Linked DNA regions of Catenuloplanes indicus. The protein of the gene in region 1 interacts with the protein of each later gene in a pairwise test. Links are inferred from orthologs where the notes say so. Each region holds a gene or a part of one and is shown on either strand. Other genes may lie near its edges. The genes, in order: J2S42_RS27950 and J2S42_RS21960.

Region 1 (9,841 bases):
ACGTGCTGCTGCACCAGACCGTGATCGGCGAGGAGGCGCTGCTCCAGTTCGCGAAGATCGGCGTCACCCCGGACGTGATCGTCGGCTGCACCGGCGGCGGGTCCAACTTCGGCGGGCTGACCTTCCCGTTCCTGCGCGAGAAGCTGGCCGGGCGGCTGGACGTGACGATCCGCGCCGCCGAGCCGGTCAGCTGTCCGTCACTGACCCGGGGCCGCTACGCGTACGACTTCGGCGACACGGCCGGCCTGACGCCGCTGATGAAGATGCACACGCTCGGGCACGACTTCATCCCGGACCCGATCCACGCCGGCGGCCTGCGCTACCACGGCATGTCGCCGCTGATCTCGCACGTCTACGAGCTGGGCCTGATCGAGGCGGTCGCGGTCCCGCAGTCCGAGTGCTTCGCGGCCGGGGTGCGCTTCGCCCGCACCGAGGGCATCGTCCCGGCGCCCGAGCCGACGCACGCGCTGGCCGCCTGCATCGAGGAGGCGCTGCGCTGCCGGGAGACCGGCGAGCCGAAGGTGATCCTGACCGCGCTGTGCGGGCACGGCCACCTCGACCTGGCCGCGTACGGCGCCTACCTGGCCGGTGAGATGACCGACCACGCGCTGCCTGCGGACCAGCTGGACGCCGCGCTGGCCGGGCTCCCACAGGCGCTCTAGAGCGGCTCGGCCGGGATCGCGCGGTAGGCGGACTCCAGCAACTCGGTCAGCGCGTCGTCCGGCGCGAAGCCACGCTCGTCGATCGCGGCCAGCGGGCGGACCGGGGTGATCGAGTTGCTGGCGAACGCGAACCGGTACCGGGACACGTCCGCGAGCGGCACCGGGCGCACCTCCCACGGCACGCCCAGCCGGTCCAGGCCGTCCATGAGCAGCCGCATCGACACGCCGCGCAGCATGCCGGCCGCGGGCCAGATCACCCGGTCGCCGTCGGAGAAGCCGGCGTTCCACACCGTACCCTCGCTGATCAGGCCGTTGCGGTCGACGAACAGCGCGTCGTCGAAGCCCTCGGCCTGCGCGCGGCGCCAGTGCCAGGTCAGGCCGAACGTGGCGACGTGCTTCACCTCGGGCAGGTCGCGCTCGTACGGCACCGTGCGGACCCGCGGCGGCGACGTCAGCGGCGGGATCGGCGGGTCCACGGTGACCAGCACGTGCGGTTCCGCGGGCGCGACCGCGCTGGGCCGGCGGCCCTCGCCGGAGAAGACCGTGACCCGGACCGACGCGTCCGGCGTCCCGGTCAGCGCGTCGCGCAGCAATCCCCGCACCCGCGTGCCGTCCAGGCCGCGGCCGAACAGCGCGTGCGACTGCCGGTCCAGCCGCTCCAGGTGGTATGTCAGGCCGTGCACGGCACCGGCGCGCACCTGCAGGGACGTGAAGTGCCCGTAGTTGGTCAACGCCAGCGCGCGCAGCTGCTCCGCCGTGGCCTCGGCGCCGTCGATCCGCGCGACCGTCATCAGCTCAGCGCGTCCTCGTGCAGCCGGCGGCCGGCGTCGCGGCAGGCGGCCAGCACGGCGCGCGCGTACGCCGGGGTCGCACCGGCCAGGCCGCACGCCGGCGTCACCACCACCTGCCGGGCCAGCTGCGCGGCCGGGAAGCCCAGCTCGCGCCACACCTTCCGGACCCGGTCCGCGACCGCGGCGGACGAGACCGCGGCGGTGCCGGACGACGGCCGGGTGGGTGCGGCGCCGGCCAGCAGGCCCAGGCCCGCGTCCAGCGCCTCGCCGAGCGGGTCCAGCCGCTTGACCAGCGACAGGTCCAGAGCGATGCCGGTGGCGCCGGACGACCGGATCACGTCCAGCGGCACGTCCGGCGCGCAGCAGTGCACCACGACCGGTACGCCGGCCGCGTCCACCACCTGGCGGAGCAGCTCCGCCGCGAGCGTCGCCTCGACCGCGCGGTACGTGCCCAGCCCGCTCTCGGTCGGCACCCGCCCGGCCAGCGCGGCCGGCATCGACGGCTCGTCCAGCTGGAGCACGACGGTGGCGCCGGGCAGCCGGGCCGCGACGTCCCGCACGTGCGCGGCCACGCCCTCGGCCAGCGACGCGGTCAGGTCGCGGACCGCGCCGTGATCGCGCAGCAGCCGGCCGCCGATCGGCAGCTCGATGCTCGCGGCGAGCGTCCACGGGCCGGCCGCCTGCACCTTGACCGGTCCGGTGAACTCGCCGGCCTGCTCGGTCAGCTGGTCGACGTCGCGGTCCAGCAGGTCACGCGTACGACGGAGGTCCTTGCCGGGCCGGGACGCGACGCGCCAGCGGCCGGCGTAGAGCTCGACCGGCAGTTCGACCAGGAAGCCGGCGCCGCGGCCGATCAGGTCCGCGCCCGGGCCACGCCCGGGCAGCTCCGGCAGGTGCGGGAAGTCGGGGAACTCACCGAGGACCACCCGCTGGGCCTCGGCGACATCGCTTCCCGGCAGCGATCCGATCCCGGTCGCCGCCCCTTCCGGCCACGGCCACACCGCTGCGTCGCTCATACCGCCGACTCTACTGAGCGCGCTCAGGTGTGCGTGATCGTCCCGGAGCCCAGCACGATGTCGCCGTCCGTGTCCGGCCGGTAGACGACCAGCGCCTGACCGGCCGCCACGCCGCGCGCCGGGGTGGACAGCGCCGCCACCAGGCCGCCGTCGCCGGTCACCGACACCCGCGCGGGGTACGTCTCGCCGTGCGCGCGCAGCTGCACCACGCAGTCCAGCGGCCCGGCCGGCGTGCCGGGCAGCCCGGTCCAGACCGGCTTGCCCGCGAACACCGTGGACACCTCCAGCGCCGCGGCCGGGCCGACGGTCACCGTGTTCGTCTTCGGGGTGATCGACAGCACGTAGCGCGGCCGGCCGTCCGCGGCCGGCACGGTCAGTCCCAGGCCCTTGCGCTGCCCCACGGTGTACGCGTAAGCGCCGCCGTGCGCGCCCACCACCTCGCCGGTCGTCGAGTCGACGATGTCGCCGGGCGCGGAGCCGAGCTTCGACTCCAGGAAGCCGCGGGTGTCGCCGTCCGCGATGAAGCAGATGTCGTGCGAGTCCGGCTTCTCCGCGACGCCCAGCCCGCGCGCGGCGGCCTCGGCGCGCACGTCCGCCTTGGTGGACGAGCCGAGCGGGAACATCGACCGGTCCAGCTGCGCGCGGTTGAGCACGGCCAGCACGTACGACTGGTCCTTGGGCAGGTCGACGCTGCGGCGGAGCAGGCCGTCCGCGCCGAGCCGGGCGTGGTGGCCGGTGACCACCGCGTCGAAGCCGAGCGCGATCGCCCGGTCCAGCACCGCGGCGAACTTGATCTTCTCGTTGCAGCGCAGGCACGGGTTCGGCGTGCGGCCGGCCGCGTACTCCGCGACGAAGTCGTCGACCACGTCCGCGTGGAAACGCTCGGCCATGTCCCACACGTAGAACGGGATGCCGAGCACGTCCGCGGCGCGGCGCGCGTCCCGCGAGTCCTCGATCGTGCAGCAGCCGCGCGCGCCGGTCCGGAACGTCTGCGGGTTGCGCGAGAGCGCCAGGTGGACGCCGGTCACGTCGTGACCGGCGTCGACGGCGCGGGCCGCCGCCACCGCCGAGTCGACACCGCCGGACATCGCCGCCAGAACACGCACGTGAAACACCCTCCCCGGGTAAGGCTCTCAGCTCAACCGTACTAGTGGCTCAGCCGAGAACCGATTTGATCACCCCGGCCCGGCGGGCCCGCTCGACCGCGGCGGGCAGCGCGGTGAGCAGCGCGTCCACGTCCGCCGGGGTCGAGGTGTGGCCGAGCGTGAAGCGCAGGGACGAGCGGGCGCGGTCGTCGTCCGCGCCCATCGCGACCAGCACGTGCGACGGCTGCGCGACACCGGCGGAGCAGGCCGAGCCGGTGGAGCAGTCGATGCCCTGCGCGTCCAGCAGGAGCAGCAGCGCGTCGCCCTCGCAGCCGGGGAACGAGAAGTGCGCGTTGCCGGGCAGCCGGTCCTCGGGCGCGCCGTTCAGGATCGCGTCCGGCACCGCCTCGCGCACGCCGGCGACGAGCCGGTCGCGGAGACCGCCGACGCGGGCCGCGTACTCCTGCTGGTTCTTGACCGCGGTCTCGACCGCGACCGCGAACGCGACGATGCCGGCCGCGTCCAGCGTGCCGGAGCGGACGTCGCGCTCCTGGCCGCCGCCGTGCAGCAGCGGCGTGACCGCGACGTCGCGGCCGAGCAGCAGCGCGCCGACGCCGACCGGGCCGCCCAGCTTGTGCCCGGTGACGGTGAGCGCGGACGCGCCGCTGGCGCCGAAGTCGACCGGGACCTGGCCGACGGCCTGCACCGCGTCGGTGTGGAACGGGATGCCGCGCGCGGCCGCGAGCGCGGCCAGCTCCGCGATCGGCTGCACGGTGCCGACCTCGTTGTTCGCCCACATCACGGTGATCATCGCGATCGCGTCGCCGTACGCGTCCAGCTCGGCCTCGAGCGTGGCGGGCCGGATCCGGCCGATCGGGTCCGCGTCGAGCCAGCCCGCGGCCGCGCCCTCGTGCGCGACCAGCCAGTCGACCGAGTCCATGATCGCGTGATGCTCGACACCACTGGCGACCACCCGCGTGCGGGCCGCGTCGGTCGCGCGGCGTGCCCAGAACATGCCCTTGACCGCGAGGTTGTCGCTCTCGGTCCCGCCGCTCGTGAAGATCACCTCGGAGGGCCGGGCGCCGAGCGCGGCACCGATCCGTTCCCGGGACTCCTCGACGCGCTGACGTGCGTGGCGGCCCGCGGCGTGCAACGACGACGCGTTGCCGACCTCGCGGGCCGTGGCGACGTATGCCTCGAGCGCCTCGCTGAGCATCGGCGTGGTCGCGGCGTGATCCAGGTAGGCCATCACCCCTCAGCCTACCGGTCCTTACCGTTCGCTCCATCGGCCCGGACCGCAGTCTGCGCGCCGCCGCTCAAAACCCAAGATCTGCCACGGTACGGGGGAAGAGCACTCGACGCCGGCCACAAAGCCCGGCCGGGAGCAGGACATACGTAAGGGCCGGGCACACCACGACAGGTGTGCCCGGCCCCGGGACGCCGGTGATCGGACGTCATCAGTGTCGGCAGACCGACACCGACGGACCTACTTGCGCTTGCGGATCTCCTCAGCGGCCTGCGGGACCACCTTGTTCAGATCGCCCACCACGCCGTAGTCGGCCAGCTCGAAGATCGGCGCCTCGCCGTCCTTGTTCACCGCGACGATCGTCTTCGACGTCTGCATGCCGGCCCGGTGCTGGATCGCGCCGGAGATGCCGAGCGCGACGTACAGCTGCGGCGACACCGTCTTGCCGGTCTGCCCGACCTGGTACTGGTGCGGGTAGAAACCGGAGTCGACCGCCGCGCGGGACGCACCGACCGCGCCGCCGAGCAGGTCGGCCAGCTCCTCGACCAGCTTGAAGCCGTCCGCGCCGCCGACGCCACGGCCGCCGGAGACGACCACGGACGCCTCGGAGAGCTCCGGGCGCGCACCCTTCTGCTCCGCGACCCGCTCGACCACCTTCGCCAGCTTGTCCGTCTCGGTCACGGTGACCGGGAGCGGCTCGACCGACGGGGACGCCGGGGCCGGCGCGGGGGTCAGCGAGTTCGGCCGGAGCGCCACGATCGGCAGGCCGCGGGTGACCTTGGACTTGACGATGGTGGCACCGGCGAACGCGACCTGGGTGGCGGTGCCGTCCGCCTCCAGCCCGACCGCGTCGGTGAGCACACCGTTGTCCAGCTTGATCGCCAGCCGGGCCGCGATCTCCTTGCCCTCCTGGCTGGAGGCGAGCAGCACGGCGGCCGGGGAGACGCGCTTGACCAGCTCGGCCACCACGGTCGCCTTCGGCGCGACCAGGTAGCCGTCGATCTCCTCGCTCTCCGCCGCGTAGATCTTCTCCGCGCCGTACTCCGCGAGCTTCGGCGTGAGCGCCTCCGCGGCGCCGGGCCCGCCGAGCACGACCGCGGACGGCGTGCCGATCTGCCGCGCGAGCGTGAGCAGCTCCAGCGTGACCTTCTTCACGCCCGAGGCGGCGGCCTCGACGACGACGAGAACCTCTGCCATGTCTCGGTACCCCCTTCTCAGACGAACTTCTCGGTGGCGAGGAACTCGACCAGCCGGACGCCGGCCTCGCCCTCGTCGACGACCTTCTGACCGGCCGAGCGCGGCGGGCGCTGCGCGTGCTCGACCACGGTGCTGGTGGCGCCCGCGAAGCCGACCTCGGACGCGTCGACGCCCAGGTCGGCGAGGGACAGCGTCTCCACCTGCTTCTTCTTCGCGGCCATGATGCCCTTGAAGGACGGGTACCGCGGCTCGTTGATCGTGTCCCACACCGAGACGACGGCCGGCGTCGAGGCGGTGACCACCTCGTACCCCTCGTCGGTCTGCCGTTCGACGGTCAGCGTGCTGCCGTCCACGGTCAGCTTGCGCGCGCCGGTGAGCGCGGCGACGCCGAGCCGCTCCGCGAGCATGTGCGGGAGCACCTGGACGCGGCCGTCGGTCGACTCCGAGCCGCAGAGGACGACGTCCGCGTTCAGCCGGCCGAGCGCGGTCGCGATCACCTTGGAGGTGGCGACGGCGCAGGAGCCGTGCAGCGCGTCGTCGAGGATGTGCACGGCCTTGGCCGGGCCCATGGACAGCGCCTTGCGGATCGACTCGGTGGCGCCGGACGGGCCCATGGTCAGCACCGTGACCTCGCCGCCGTGCGCCTCGGTGAGGCGCAGCGCCTCCTCGATCGCGTACTCGTCCATCTCGTTGATGACGTTGCTCGCCGCACCGCGGTCAACGGTGTTGTCGTCGGCACGCAGAGACCGTTCGGCACCGGAGTCCGGTACCTGCTTGACCAGTACCACAATGTTCATCGCGCTTCGACGACCCTCCTGTTAAACGGTTCTCGCCCGACGTCACGAATTCTCGTCCGGAACCGGAGCCCGCGGTGAGCCGGGGGCTGGTTCAGGCTTGCTCGGCTGCGTCTCCAGGGTCAACCACCATGCGTGTGGACCTGACCACGACCCATGTTACTTAGTAGTAGGTTGTCGGATACGGGTACGGAGAGTGACACACCTCACCCCCGCGCACCCGAAACCCGCTAGAGTCGAGCCAGCGGGAGGAGTGGTGATATGTCAGTGCAAATCGCCCCGGTGCGACGGATTGCGCCACCGGAGTCGTGGTTCCTCGACAGCCTGGTCTCGTTCGGCCATCACCGGCGCAAACGCCCTGACGATCATCGCTGCGTCTGCGGACGGCTCCGCGACGAGTGCGTCCGCGACGCCGTCCGCGCGCTCTGGAGCGTCTGAGCTTCGTTACGGCCGGAAGACGTACGGCGTGGTGGTGGTCAGTGCCGTGAAGCCCAGCCGCTCCAGGATCGGCCGGCTCTCGTCCGACGCGTCCACCTGCAGCAACGTGAACCCTCGCCGGTCGGCGAGCCGGGCCCGGTACGCCACCAGCGACTTGTAGATGCCGCGCCGCCGGTGGTCCGGGTGCGTGCCGCCGCCCCACAGCGTGCCGAACGCGGTGCCGCCGACGTAGCGGATCCAGGCCGCGCAGACCAGTGTGCGGGCCTCGTCGTCGGTCTCCGCCACCACGATCGTGACCGACTGCGGACCGGCCGCGATCTCTCGTTCCATCGCGTCCGCCCACCACTCCCGCGACGTGCCGGGATGGATGGTCTCGCCGAGCCGGGCGATCCGGTCCAGCTCCGCGCGCGACGAGACCTCGCGCAGCCGTACCCCCTCAGGCACCACCGGCACCGCGGCCGCGAGTGGCGCGACCGCGCCGACCACCACGGTCTCCCGCTCCTCCGGCGCGAAACCGGCCGCGGTCAGCCGGTCCGGCAGGTCGCGCGGCAGGTCGTGGCCGTGCAGCTTCCACTCCACGCTCTCGCCGAGCTCGGTGAAGAGCGCGGTCTGCCGGGCGATCAGCGCGTCCAGTTCCGGGCCGTCCAGCCCGCCGAGGTCGGTGTACGTGATGAACCCGCCCTCGTCCAGCCCGCGCAGCCGAACCAGCGGGCCGTCCCGCTCCACGGTCGCGCCGGCCGGCAACGGGTCCGGCAGGTGTGCCCGCAGCTGGGCGTCGTACGTGGCGAGCAGGGCGGCGGCGTCAAGATCCGGTGTGGTCACGCTCATCAGCCCATCACAGCCCGGTTGTTCACGCGAGCCGGTTAGGGTCGGTGGCGTGCGCGCGCTGCTCAAGAGCTGGTTCGATCCCCGGGACGTGCAGCGGGTCGGCTCCACCCCGGACTACCGCTTCTCGCTGGCGAACGAGCGCACGTTCCTCGCCTGGGTGCGTACCGGGCTGGCGCTGGTGGCGGGCGGGCTGGCCGCGTTCCAGTTCCTGCCGCGAATGCCGGCGACGTACCTGCGCGAGACGATCGCGGTGGTGCTGCTGCTGCTCGGCGGCGCGGTCGCGTTCCACTCGGTGCGGCACTGGACGCGCACCGAGCGGGCCATGCGCCTGGACGAGGACCTGCCGCCGTCGCACTTCCCGGCGCTGCTGGCCGGCGGCGTCACGCTGGGCGCGCTGGTCCTCGCGGCGACGCTGCTGCTCCAGGCGTTCCGATGACCCAGCCGGTGCACGGGCCGGGCGTGCCGATCATCCGGACCGGGCTGGCCTGGCGGCGGACCGCGCTGTCGTTCGCCACGGTCACGCTGCTGGCGTTGCGGCTCGCGCTCACCTCGGACGGTGGCGTGCCGGTGGCCGCGGCCGGTGCGCTGGCCGCGCTCGCCGCGTGCGCGACCGCGCTGGTCGTGGTGCGGCGCCGGGTAGCGGACCTGCGGCACGGCCGCACCTCACTGAACGGCCGCACACTGCTACTGTGCGCGATTCTGGCGGTCGGATACGCCCTGATCGGTGCCGTCCTGATGATCCTCTGATGCCTCCGGCTGCCGATCGGCCGTTTTGCGCGGCATCATTGCGGCATGGCTCGACTGTTCGCGCTCGTCTTCCTGCTGCAGATCGCGATGGCGGTCGTGGCCCTGATCAGCTGCCTCTCCGCGGAGCCGGAGGAGATCCGCCGCCTGCCGCGACTGGCGTGGGCGGCGGTGATCGTGCTGCTCCCGGTGGCCGGCCCGGTCCTCTGGTTCATGGCCGGAAGGGCCCGGCCGGACCGCGGTGCACAGGCACCGCGCCGGCCGCTCGCGCCGGACGACGACCCGGACTTCCTGCGCACGCTGGACGCGGACAAGGCACGCCGCGACCGGGAGCAGTTCGAGCGGTGGGAGGAGGACCTCCGCCGGCGCGAGGAGGAGCTGCGCCGCGACGAGGACCCGAAGAACCCGGAGCTGCGCAACGGCGACGCCTGACGGAACGCCGAACGGCCGGGCGCACCCCGAGGGGTACGCCCGGCCGCGTCGTTTCTCAGCTCCAGCGGTACTTCTTGACGAACAGCTTCACGCCCCAGCCGCTGCCGACGCACTTCGAGTCGTCCCAGCGGTCCGAGCGCTCGCCCAGCCAGGCGACCCGCTCGCAGGCGCGCTTGTTGCGGTAGCTGCCGGCGTACTGCCAGTTCGCCCGCTTGTGGCCCCACCCGTGACCCCAGCCGTGGCCGCGGTCGCGGTCCCAGCGGTCCCAGTCGTGGTCCCGGTCCCGGTCCCGGTCCCGGTCCTGGTGTACCGCGGCGATCGTGGCGGCCTCGAACGACGGCGCGGCCTGGGCGGCACCGGCCGCGCTCAGGCTCACCGCACCGCCGGCCGCGACGGCGACGAGAGCCAGGGCAACGGAACGCTTCACACTTCGCATCTCAGACATCTCCCTTCAGAGTGCCCGTAATCAGGCACTGAGAGGATCATGTCGGACTTTCCGGACTTCACTAAAAGAAACCGTACGATGACCCTCAGTTATAGCTGAACGGTTGATGCCCGACCGGACGCACGGCCAAAACAGGCAAAACGGATATATGACGCGACGCTCG
Region 2 (10,039 bases), 1.3 Mb from region 1 along the record:
CGGTCCTCGAACAGCTTCGCCAGTGCGCGGTGCACGATGGTGGCGCCGACCTGGCTCTTGATGTCGTCGCCGACGATCGGGAGGCCCGCGTCGGTGAACTTCTGCGCCCACGCCGGGTCGGAGGCGATGAAGACCGGCAGCGCGTTGACGAACGCGCAGCCGGCGTCGATCGCGGCCTGCGCGTAGAACTTCGCCGCCTCCTCGGAGCCGACCGGTAGGTACGCCACGACGACGTCGACCTGAGCGTCGCGCAGCGCCTGCACCACGTCCACCGGCTCTTCGTCCGACTCCTCGATGATCTCGCGGTAGTACTGGCCGAGACCGTCGAACGTCGGGCCGCGCTGCACCTGCACGCCGGTCGGCGGCACGTCGGCGAGCTTGATCGTGTTGTTCTCGCTCGCCACGATCGCCTCGGCCAGGTCACGGCCGACCTTCTTGGCGTCCACGTCGAACGCCGCGACGAACGTCACGTCCGAGACGTGATAGTCGCCGAACGTGACGTGCATGAGGCCGGGAACCCGGTCGTTCGGGTCGGCGTCCCGGTAGTACTCCACACCCTGGACCAGGGACGAGGCGCAGTTACCCACACCGACGATGGCCACGCGGACGGAACCCATCCCGCTTGCCTCCTTACTTTTGGTCAGCACGACAGGTCACCTGTCATGACGGGCCCGGCTCCTCCCCGGCGGCGGTGCCGGTCGAGGGCGGGAGTTTGTCGCGGCCGGGGCCGCCAGTGTTGTCGCGGCCGGGGCCGTGGCCGGAGCGCTCGCTCGCGATCAGCTCCTCCAGCCAGCGGACCTCGCGCTCGCACGCGTCCAGGCCGTGGCGTTGCAGCTCCAGCGTGTACGCGTCGATCCGCTCGCTGGCCCGGGCCAGCAGGTTGCGCAGGCCCTCGCGCCGCTCCTCGACCTTCCGGCGGCGGCCCTCCAGGATGCGCAGCCGGGTGGCGCGGTCGGTGCGCGCGAAGAACGCGAAGTGCACGTTGAAGCCCGCGTCGTCGAAGGTCTCCGGCCCGGCGTGCGCGAGCAGCTCAGCGAACCGTTCCTTGCCCTCGGCGGTGATCTTGTAGACGATCCGGCCGCGCCGGCTGGTCAGCGCCGGCACCTCGTCCGCGGTCGCGGGCGTCTCACCGGCCTGCGTGATCCAGCCGGCCAGCTGGAGCCGCTTGAGCGTCGGGTAGAGCGTGCCGTAGCTGATCGCCGCGCGGATCGGGCCGAGCTTGGTGCCCAGTTCCTTGCGCAGTTCGTAGCCGTGCATGGCGGACTCGGAGAGCAGCCCGAGGATCGCGAACTCCAGCACGGCCGTCTCCTCTCGCCCGATGTATCGGCCCGATACATCGAACCGTAGAACGAGGGATGGCCGATGCGCAAACGATGTGCCGTCAAACGTTCGTGTCGGCCACTGACTGTCACGGAAAGTGAGCGTTGTCGCCTCTTGGGCCGGGAGCCGTTACTCTTCAGTCCGTGCGCACGCAGCGGCAGGTGGTGGACTACTCGCTCCAGAGGCGAGCAGTGCTGCGTGACGTGCATTCGGGCAGGGTGGGCGTCCATGAGGTCTGCGACGCCTCCCCCTACCTCAAGAACGCGGCACGTTTCCACGGTGAGCCGACCGAGGAGCGGTGTCCGATGTGCCGCCGGGAGAACCTCACTCTCGTGCACTACATCTATGGTGATGAGCTCAAGCAGTCCGCCGGTCAGGCGCGCAAGCTGGCCGAGCTTCCGATGCTGGCGATGACGCTGAGTGAGTTTCAGGTGTACGTAGTGGAGGTGTGCCAGGGCTGCTCCTGGAACCACCTGGTAGAGCAGTTCCTGCTGGGCCGCGAGGGCCTGGAGGCGGATGAACCCGGTGGCGATTCCGGCCGTAGACGAGGGGCGGAACGGTGACGCGCTCGTGGGTCGGAGATGCAAATCAGATCGTTAGCCCGATAAGTCCGTTTTTTGCGGATGTAACGGCTACAAAGTCAAGTGAAGGGGCGGCGGTATGTGCTGCCGCGCCCCTTGTGTCCGTTCGTGGCGAAGCTCACGGCCACCCCCAGGGTCGTCGACTCGCGCCACCGCGACCGGCAGGGTGTGACGAATGAACGCGTACGGCGAACCCAGTTCTCCGCATGACCGGGCCTCCGGTCCGGGCGGAGGCCGGATGCCGGGCTCCGGTGAGCCGGACGACCGCTACGGCGGTGCCGGTGCGTCCGGCGGCTGGCCGGGTAACGGTGCCCGGCCCGGTGGAGGCGTGCCCCCGCGTGCCTCCGGCAGCGCTCGGCCCGGTGGGCCGCCCAGCGCACGTGCCTCCGTGGGCGGCAGCGGTGCCGTCGGTGGCGCCCGCGTGCCGGGCAGCTCCGGATCGGCGTCCGTCGGCGGCGTCCCCGGGCGTGCCTCGGTCGGCGGCAGTGCCGCGGTCGGTGGCGCCCGTGTGCCGGGCAGCTCGGGATCCGCGTCGGTCGGTTCCGCACGACCGGGTGTGCCGGGCCGCGCGGCCGTCGGTGGTGCCGCGGTCGGTGGTGCCGCAGTCGGTGGTGCCGCAGTCGGTGGTGCACCGGTCGGCCGGGCCGTGCCGGGTCGTGCCAGCGTCCGTCCGGTCTCCCCGGCCGGCCCCGGCGACTCCGGGCCGGGCGGTACCGGCCCCGGTCGCCGCAGCCGTGCCGCCGGGTCGATGGACCCCGAGGCCGCGAAGCGCGCCAAGCGCCGCAAGATCGCCAACTGGTCGATAGCGGCGTTCGCGGTCGTCATCATGACGGCCGGCATCGGCATCGTCGGCCTTACGTACGCGTTCGACGACGTGCCGGACATCAACACGTTCGAGCCGGAGATCTCCACGATCGCGTACGCGGACGGTTCGGAGATGACGAAGCTCGGCGAGCACAACCGGACCGTGGTGCCGGACGAGAAGATCAATCCGCTGGTCAAGCACGCGGTCGCGGCGGCCGAGGACAAGGGCTTCTACGACCACTCCGGCATCGACATGAAGGGCATCGCCCGCGCCGCCTGGAACAACATCTCCGGCGGCGACACCCAGGGCGCGTCCACGATCACCCAGCAGTACGCGCGGCACGCCGCGGAGCTGACCGGCATCAACTACAACCGCAAGATCCGCGAAGCGCTGCTGGCCCGCAAGATCGAGGACAACTACGACAAGGACCAGATCATCTCGTTGTACCTCAACGCGATCTGGTTCGGCCGTGGCGCCGAGGGCATCGAGGCGGCCGCGAAGGCCTACTTCAACAAGACGGTCACGAAGATGCCCGGCGAGGAGGGCGCGATCACCGCGTCCGAGGCCGCCGTGCTCGCCTCCGTCATCAAGCAGCCGGAACCGGTGCCGGGTGGCCACCAGGGCTACGACCCCGCGCGTAACCCGGAGGCCGCGAAGGAGCGCTGGGCGTACACGCTCAACAATATGGCCGAGATGGGCTGGATCACCGCGGATGAGCGGGCGAAGGCCGAGTTCCCGGAGAAGAGCCTGGCCAAGTACGATCCGAACGCCTGCCAAGCGGAGTGCGTCAACAACAAGCCGGTCGGTCACGTCCTGAACTACGTCAAGGACGAACTGGCCGAGATGGGCATAACCGACTGGCAGCAGCGGCCGTACCGGGTCAAGGTCTCGATCAACCCGGCCATGCAGAAGGCGGCGGAAGAGGCGGCCTCGCGTAAGAGCAAGTCCTCGCCGATGAGCAAGACCGCGGAGAACCACCAGGCCGCGCTGGTCGCGATCGACCCGACCAATGGCCAGGTGCTCGCCTACTACGGCGGTGACGACGGCGCCGGCTTCGACTTCGCCGGTCGCAACGGCGGTCACCCGCCGGGCTCGACGTTCAAGATGTACACGCTCGCGGCTGGCCTGCGCGAGGGCATGTCGATGGAGTCGTACTGGGACTCCACCAAGAACGTCGACGAGGAGCGCGGCGGCCGCGAGATCTCCAACGCCGGCCGTGAGGACCCGGCCTGCGGCAAGTACTGCTCGCTGGAGAAGATGACGATCGACTCCTTCAACGTCCCGTTCTACTGGATGACCAAGGAGATGGGACCGGACAAGGTCGTCGCCGTCGCCCGGGACGCGGGTGTGCGCACCATGTGGACCAACGATGACGAGGAGATCAACCTCGCCGAGGTCGAGCCGACCGCGGTCGCGCCGAGCAAGTTCGACGTCGAGGTCGGCTTCGGTCAGTACAAGGTGAAGGTCATCGAGCACGTCAACGGCCTCGCCACGCTGGCCAACCGCGGCGACTACAACAAGGCCCACTTCGTGGTCAGCGTCGAGAAGAAGAACAGCGCGACCGGCGAGTGGGTCAAGGTCAACGGCGAGCAGATCAAGCCGGAGAAGAAGTTCGACACCGAGCAGATAGACAGCATGCTCAAGGTGCTGCAGAAGATCCCCGGTGCGAGTGACGGCAACAACCACGCGCTCGCCGGTGACCGTCCGGCGTTCGCCAAGTCCGGCACCTGGGAGCTCGGCAAGGAGGGCGGCACCAACGGTGACGCCTGGTACCTCGGCGCCACCACGCAGATAGCGGCCGGCGTCTGGGTCGGTACCTCCGGCGCCCGAGCGGCGATCAAGGACCCGGACGGCAGCGACATGTACGGCGGTGACACGCCGGGCCAGATCTGGGAAGACTTCATGAACGCCGCGAACAAGGCGGCGAAGTACAAGGTGGAGAGCTTCCCGGAGGGCAGCTCCGTCGGTGACCCGAGCGTGCTCGCGAACGGTGTCTCGCCGTCGCCGAAGGCGCCGGACAAGCCGGAGAACCAGAACCCCAACCCGAACGGGTCGCCGAGCTGTGAGCCGTTCGACTTCACCTGCCTCTTCGGCGGCAACAACGGTGGCAACAACAACGGCGGTGGCAACAACAACGGCGGTGGCAACCAGACGCCGTCACCCACGCCGACGGACGGGCTACCCGCTCTGCCGGGGGTGCCCGGCGGGGGCGGGCCGGGGAACGACGACGATTAGCGGTCGACCCGTCTGATACGCGATGAGGCCGGTGCACACCAGGTGTGCACCGGCCTCATTCTTTTTCATCGATGCATCTTCTTTCGACGGCCGTGTCCGGTTCCCCAGGGTCATGCGGCAAGATGCCTCGTATGAACGTCGAGCAGCAGCCGCGGGTCGACAACCCCGGACAGTCGGAGCCGTTCGTCCGTGGCCTCTCCGAGGCGATCGGCGGGCCGCTCGGCGACCACGCCGCGCCCGGCCGGGGTGGGACGACACCGTTCTGGACCGCCTCCCGGATCGTGCTGGCGCTGGTCTGCCTCACGCTCGCGCTGCACTGGGTGCAGAAGTCGCCCTGCCGCGACGGCGCCTGGGACAACCACGTGCAGTACACCCGGTTCTGCTACACCGACGTGCTCGCGCTCTACTACGCCGAAGGGCTCAACGAGGGCAAGGTCCCGTACCGCGACCACCCGGTGGAGTACCCGGTCGTCACCGGCTACTTCATGGGCGCGCTCGGTCTGCCGGTCCACGCGTACGGTGAGAACAACCCGGCGGTCAACCAGGGCACGCTCTTCTACGACGTGAACGCGCTGGTGCTCTCCGCGCTGGCGGTCGCCACCGCGGCCGTCATCCTGGCGCTGCGCCGCCGCCGCCCGTGGGACGCGGCGCTGTTCGCACTCGCGCCCGCGCTGTTCGTCACCGCCACGGTGAACTGGGACTTCCTGGTGATCGGTCTGGCCGCCGCGGGGCTCTACGCCTGGGCGAAGAGCAAACCGGTGCTCGCCGGTGTGCTGCTCGGGCTCGGCGCCGCGGCCAAACTCTGGCCGCTGTTCATCTTCGGGCCGCTGCTCATCCTCGGGCTGCGGGCCGCGAAGCTCCGGCCGGTGCTCATCACGTTCGGCACCGGCGCGGTCACCTGGGTCGCGGTCAACGCGCCGGTGTTCCTGCTCTGGCGCGAGTCGTGGAACCGGTTCTTCGAGCTGAACACGGAACGGCCGATCGACTGGGGCACGTTCTGGTACGTCGGGCGGTACCTGGACGGCAAGCTCGCCCCGCTGATCCCCGGCGACCAGGGCCTCTTCGAGTGGTTCAGTAACAACGTCGATCCCGCGCTGAACTGGACCAGCTACGCGCTCTTCGGCCTGGCCTGCCTCGGCGTCGCCTACCTGATCATGACCGCGCCGCGCCGGCCGCGACTGGCCCAGGTGCTGTTCCTGGTGGTGGCCGCATTCCTGATCTTCAACAAGGTCTGGTCGCAGCAGTTCGTGCTCTGGCTGCTGCCGCTCGCGGTGCTGGCCCGGCCGCGCTGGGGCGCGTTCCTCGCCTGGCAGGCGGCCGAGGTGCTGTACTTCGTCGCGTTCTACGGCGAGCTGCTCGGCGCGTCCGGCAAGCAGGTCTTCCCGGAGGGCGTGTTCGTGCTCGCGTCCACGCTGCGGCTGGTCACCGTCGCGGCGCTCTGCTGGTTCGTGATCCGCGAGATCCGCCACCCGGAGGAGGACCCGGTCCGCGCCACCTACGAGGACGACCCGGACGGCGGCGTCCTCGACGGCGCACCGGACGCGCCGTGGGTGATCAGCCGCTTCGGCCGGGGCCGGCCGGCTCCGCTGCCGGTACTCGCGGGCGCGGGCCCCGGCACCGGTAGGGCCGGCGTGGCCACCGACGCGCCACCGGCCCACCTCCCGGCGACTCCGTCCACTCCCCCGGCCGGCCACCACGTGTCCGGCCCGGACGGCGACGGCGTGGATACGGCGCCGACGTCCGGCTCGGCGACGTCCGGCACGGCGGTTGATCCCGGCCCTGCGGCCACTTCCGGGCCGGCAACGGTCTCCGGCCCGGCGAACGCTTCGGGGGTCGATACCTCCGCGTCCGGCCCGGCGGCCGTCCCTGGCCCGGTGGACGCTTCTGGGGCCGGCACGTCCGTCTCCGGCCCGGCGGCTGCGTCCGCCACCTCGCCGGCCACCGGCGACCGCTCGGCTGAACCCTCCCCGAACCATGGCTCAGCCGCGGGCGGCGGCCCGGCCGCGGGCGAGAACCCGGCCGGGGCCGAAAACCCGGACGTGGACCGCGACGGCCGGTCGGCGGGCGATGACGACGGCCGGTGACGACTCGCCGGCCGAGGTCCTCGACTGCCTCGGCCAGCGATGCCCACTGCCGGTGATCGCGCTGGCCAAGCGGCTCCCCGCGCTGCCGGTCGGCGCGGTGGTCCGAGTGCTGGCCGACGACCCGGCCGCCGCGAACGACATCCCGGCCTGGTGCCGGATGAAGTCCCAGGAATACCTGGGCTCACCGGAACATGCGGCCTTCGACGTCCGCCGTGTGACCTGAACGCGAAACGGCCCGGACCGGCAGTCGCCGGCCTGGGCCGTTCGTCGTTTCCGCTGCTGGTCAGAGCCGGTAGACCACCGCGTTCTCGATGTCCTCGCGGGTGATGCCGAGGTAGTCCACCGGCAGGTCGACGCGGGCCGCGAGGTCCGAACCGCCGATCCGGTCGCGCAGCACCACCACGGTCCGCACGCCGACGCTGCGCAGATAGTCCACGCTCGGCTGGTCCGGGAAGGACGCCGCGGACTGCCGGATCTGGTCGGTGAGCTGCGGCGTGAATCCGCTGCCACCGTTCGTCACCTGCTGGAAGCGGGTGGTCGACCAGAGCATCACGTGCTGGTCCCAGCCGCCCTCGCTGGGCAGCACCAGCATCGGCCCGTCCACCGTGCGCATCGCCAGCGGCTGCTGCGGCACGAGCGGGTGCGGTGTGGCGTTCGTACCCTCGATCAGTATCGCCACCAGCGGCAGCAGCGTGACCACGCGCAGCAGCAGGCCGGGCCGGGCCGGCACCTGGTCGCGGGAGAAGTCGGCGGCCCGGCGCGAGTACGCCGCGACCGCACCCGCGGCCAGCAGCGCCAGGAAGATCGTCGTCCACAGCACCAGCCGACCCGGCGTGCGGATGCCCTGCCAGCCCGGCAGGTACTCGAAGAGCGGCACGTAGGTGAACGTGCCGCCGAAGAACTCGGTGCCCATCGCCAGCGCGCCGCTGACCAGCACGCCGGCCAGCATCAGGAGCCGCTGCCGAACCGTCCAGATCGAGAAGAACAGGCCGGCCGTCGCGAGCCCGATCAGCGCGAACCCGGGCAGCAGCGTCATCTCCGGCGCCCACGGCAACGCGTCCCGCGCCTGTGCGTGCAGCGTGCCCCAGACCGCGGACTCGCCGGACGCGGTGAAGAAGCCCTGTAGCGGCGGCGAGTAGAGCTGGATCTCCTCGATGCTGCGCTTCGCGTACGGGTACAGCTCGGAGACCCGGAAGTACGGGATCGCGAGCAGCGCGCCGACCGCGCCGAAGACCAGGCCACCGCCCGCGTCCGCCGCGAGCAGCCGCCAGCCGAACGGCTTCGGCTCGGTCCACACCCAGAATCGTTTCACCAGGTACGTGACCAGTGAGACCACCACGATCAGCAGCAGCGCGTACGCGAACGGCAGCCCGATGCCGAAGCCGAGGCTGAGCTGCCAGGCCGCGACCAGCCAGCCGGCCAGCGCCCACCCGGCGTGCCGCTTCTCCGGCCGGTAGCCGTGGCGCAGTGAGTAACCGTGGCCGCGGGCCAGCATCGCCAGCGCCAGCATGATGCCGCCGCTGGACATGACGTGCAGGTGACCGGCCTGGGCCAGCCGCCACGGCGCGAGCGCGAGCGCCGCGCCGGCGACCGCGCCCGCGATCCGGCCGGTGCCGAGCTGCCGGGCCAGCGCGTAGCCGCCGACGAAGACCATCGCGTACGCCAGCACGAAAATGATGTTGTAGCGCAGCACCGCGGCGATCGGTCCCTCGCCGATCATGCCGGCCGGCGCGTACCCGATCAGCGCGTCGGAGAACGCGAAGCTCAACTCGTTCGGATAGAACGTGTTGGACTCCCACAGCCGCGCCGGGTCGGTCAGCAGGATGTGCCCGGACCAGGCCATCTGCCAGGCCTGCAGCGTCGGGTCCCAGATGTCCTGCGGGATCGTGTGCAGCGGGTACTTCAGCGTGGGCCAGGTCATCACCACGGCGAAGAGCAGACCGCCGAGGATCGCGATCGTCCACTCGTGGGTCAGCCCGCCGCGTACCGCGGCTGCCACCCGGCCGACCGGGGTGAGCTGCACCGGTGGCGGCGGGCCGAACGACTCGAACGGGTCCCGGTTCGGGTCCTTGGCGACGGTCATCTCACCGGGCCGCGCGGCCGGTTTCGAGGCCGTGGCCGCCTCGCCCGGTGCCGCGGACCGCAGCGCCGCCGTACTCCGCTCCGGCTCACCGGCGGCCTTCGCCCCGGCGGTCGCCTTCTCCGCGACGACGGCCTTGTCGTCGCCGGCTCTGGTCGCGGTGGCCGCCTGGTCCGGCACCGGAGCCTTGGCGCCGCCCTGCTCATCGCCGGTGAGCTGCGGTTTGTCCGTACTCATCGCTCGACTGCCCCTTGTGGTCTCGTATGCACGCCGGTGAAGACGGTCTAGACGCCGATACGGTTGCGCAGGAACGTGATGTCGGCGCTCTGCCCCTCGGCGCCGCCCGGAGTCTCCACGATCACCGGTGCGTCCGCCGCCCGGATCACGCCGACCAGCAGCTCCGGATCGATCATGCCGTGCCCGATGTTGTCGTGCCGGTCGCGCCGCGAGTCGAACTCGTCCCGCGAGTCGTTGCAGTGGACCAGGTCGATCCGCCCGGTGATCGCCTTGACCCGGTCGACCGCGTCGATCAGCGCCTCGCCGCCGGCGTGCGCGTGGCACGTGTCCAGGCAGAAGCCGGCGCCGAGCGGCCCGACCGCGTCCCACAGCCGGGCGATCGCGTCGAACGTGCGGGCGCACGCGTTCTCCCCGCCGGCCGTGTTCTCGATCAGGACGGGCAGTGGGAAGCCACCCTCCTTCGCCGCGTAGCTGAAGGTCTTGCGCCAGTTGTCGAAACCGGTCGCGATGTCGTCACCGTCGCCGACGTGACCGCCGTGCACGATCAACCCGGCTGCGCCGATCTCCGCGGCCGCGCGGGCGTGCGCGAGCAGCAGCTTGCGGCTCGGGATGCGCACCCGGTTGTTCGTGGTGGCCACGTTGATCCGGTACGGCGCGTGCACGAAGAGCTGCACGTCCGAGGCGCGCAGCGCGTCCG

Evidence for each region.
Region 2: the proteins of J2S42_RS27950 (region 1) and J2S42_RS21960 interact in binary tests that used the Escherichia coli proteins (3 or more experiments, as listed by UniProt). The link is inferred for Catenuloplanes indicus from one-to-one orthologs.

The regions. Positions count from the first base shown.
Region 1 is NZ_JAUSUZ010000001.1:6,157,987-6,167,827, reverse strand. What follows is about bases 2,715-5,516. They hold J2S42_RS27950 (cysteine desulfurase family protein), read right to left. Parts: upstream 4,804-5,516; coding sequence 3,625-4,803; downstream 2,715-3,624. Other genes in these bases: J2S42_RS27945 (electron transfer flavoprotein subunit alpha/FixB family protein), read right to left, coding at 5,041-5,516; mnmA (tRNA 2-thiouridine(34) synthase MnmA), read right to left, coding at 2,715-3,575. Outside these bases: J2S42_RS27970 (TrpB-like pyridoxal phosphate-dependent enzyme), read left to right, coding at 1-662; J2S42_RS27965 (aminotransferase class IV family protein), read right to left, coding at 659-1,453; J2S42_RS27960 (uroporphyrinogen decarboxylase/cobalamine-independent methonine synthase family protein), read right to left, coding at 1,453-2,469; more of mnmA, read right to left, coding at 2,493-2,714; more of J2S42_RS27945, read right to left, coding at 5,517-5,997; J2S42_RS27940 (electron transfer flavoprotein subunit beta/FixA family protein), read right to left, coding at 6,015-6,794; J2S42_RS27935 (hypothetical protein), read left to right, coding at 7,074-7,229; J2S42_RS27930 (GNAT family N-acetyltransferase), read right to left, coding at 7,236-8,057; J2S42_RS27925 (YidH family protein), read left to right, coding at 8,116-8,493; J2S42_RS27920 (DUF202 domain-containing protein), read left to right, coding at 8,490-8,804; J2S42_RS27915 (PLD nuclease N-terminal domain-containing protein), read left to right, coding at 8,850-9,233; J2S42_RS27910 (hypothetical protein), read right to left, coding at 9,289-9,660. UniProt on the Escherichia coli protein: Master enzyme that delivers sulfur to a number of partners involved in Fe-S cluster assembly, tRNA modification or cofactor biosynthesis. Catalyzes the removal of elemental sulfur from cysteine to produce alanine.
Region 2 is NZ_JAUSUZ010000001.1:4,882,381-4,892,419, reverse strand. What follows is about bases 5,629-8,628. They hold J2S42_RS21960 (sulfurtransferase TusA family protein), read left to right. Parts: upstream 5,629-7,008; coding sequence 7,009-7,248; downstream 7,249-8,628. Other genes in these bases: J2S42_RS21955 (hypothetical protein), read right to left, coding at 7,309-8,628; J2S42_RS21965 (glycosyltransferase 87 family protein), read left to right, coding at 5,629-7,025. Outside these bases: J2S42_RS21985 (inositol-3-phosphate synthase), read right to left, coding at 1-617; J2S42_RS21980 (PadR family transcriptional regulator), read right to left, coding at 661-1,299; J2S42_RS21975 (DUF5318 domain-containing protein), read left to right, coding at 1,464-1,883; J2S42_RS21970 (transglycosylase domain-containing protein), read left to right, coding at 2,650-4,941; more of J2S42_RS21965, read left to right, coding at 5,073-5,628; more of J2S42_RS21955, read right to left, coding at 8,629-9,342; J2S42_RS21950 (deoxyribonuclease IV), read right to left, coding at 9,390-10,039. UniProt on the Escherichia coli protein: Sulfur carrier protein involved in sulfur trafficking in the cell. Part of a sulfur-relay system required for 2-thiolation during synthesis of 2-thiouridine of the modified wobble base 5-methylaminomethyl-2-thiouridine (mnm(5)s(2)U) in tRNA.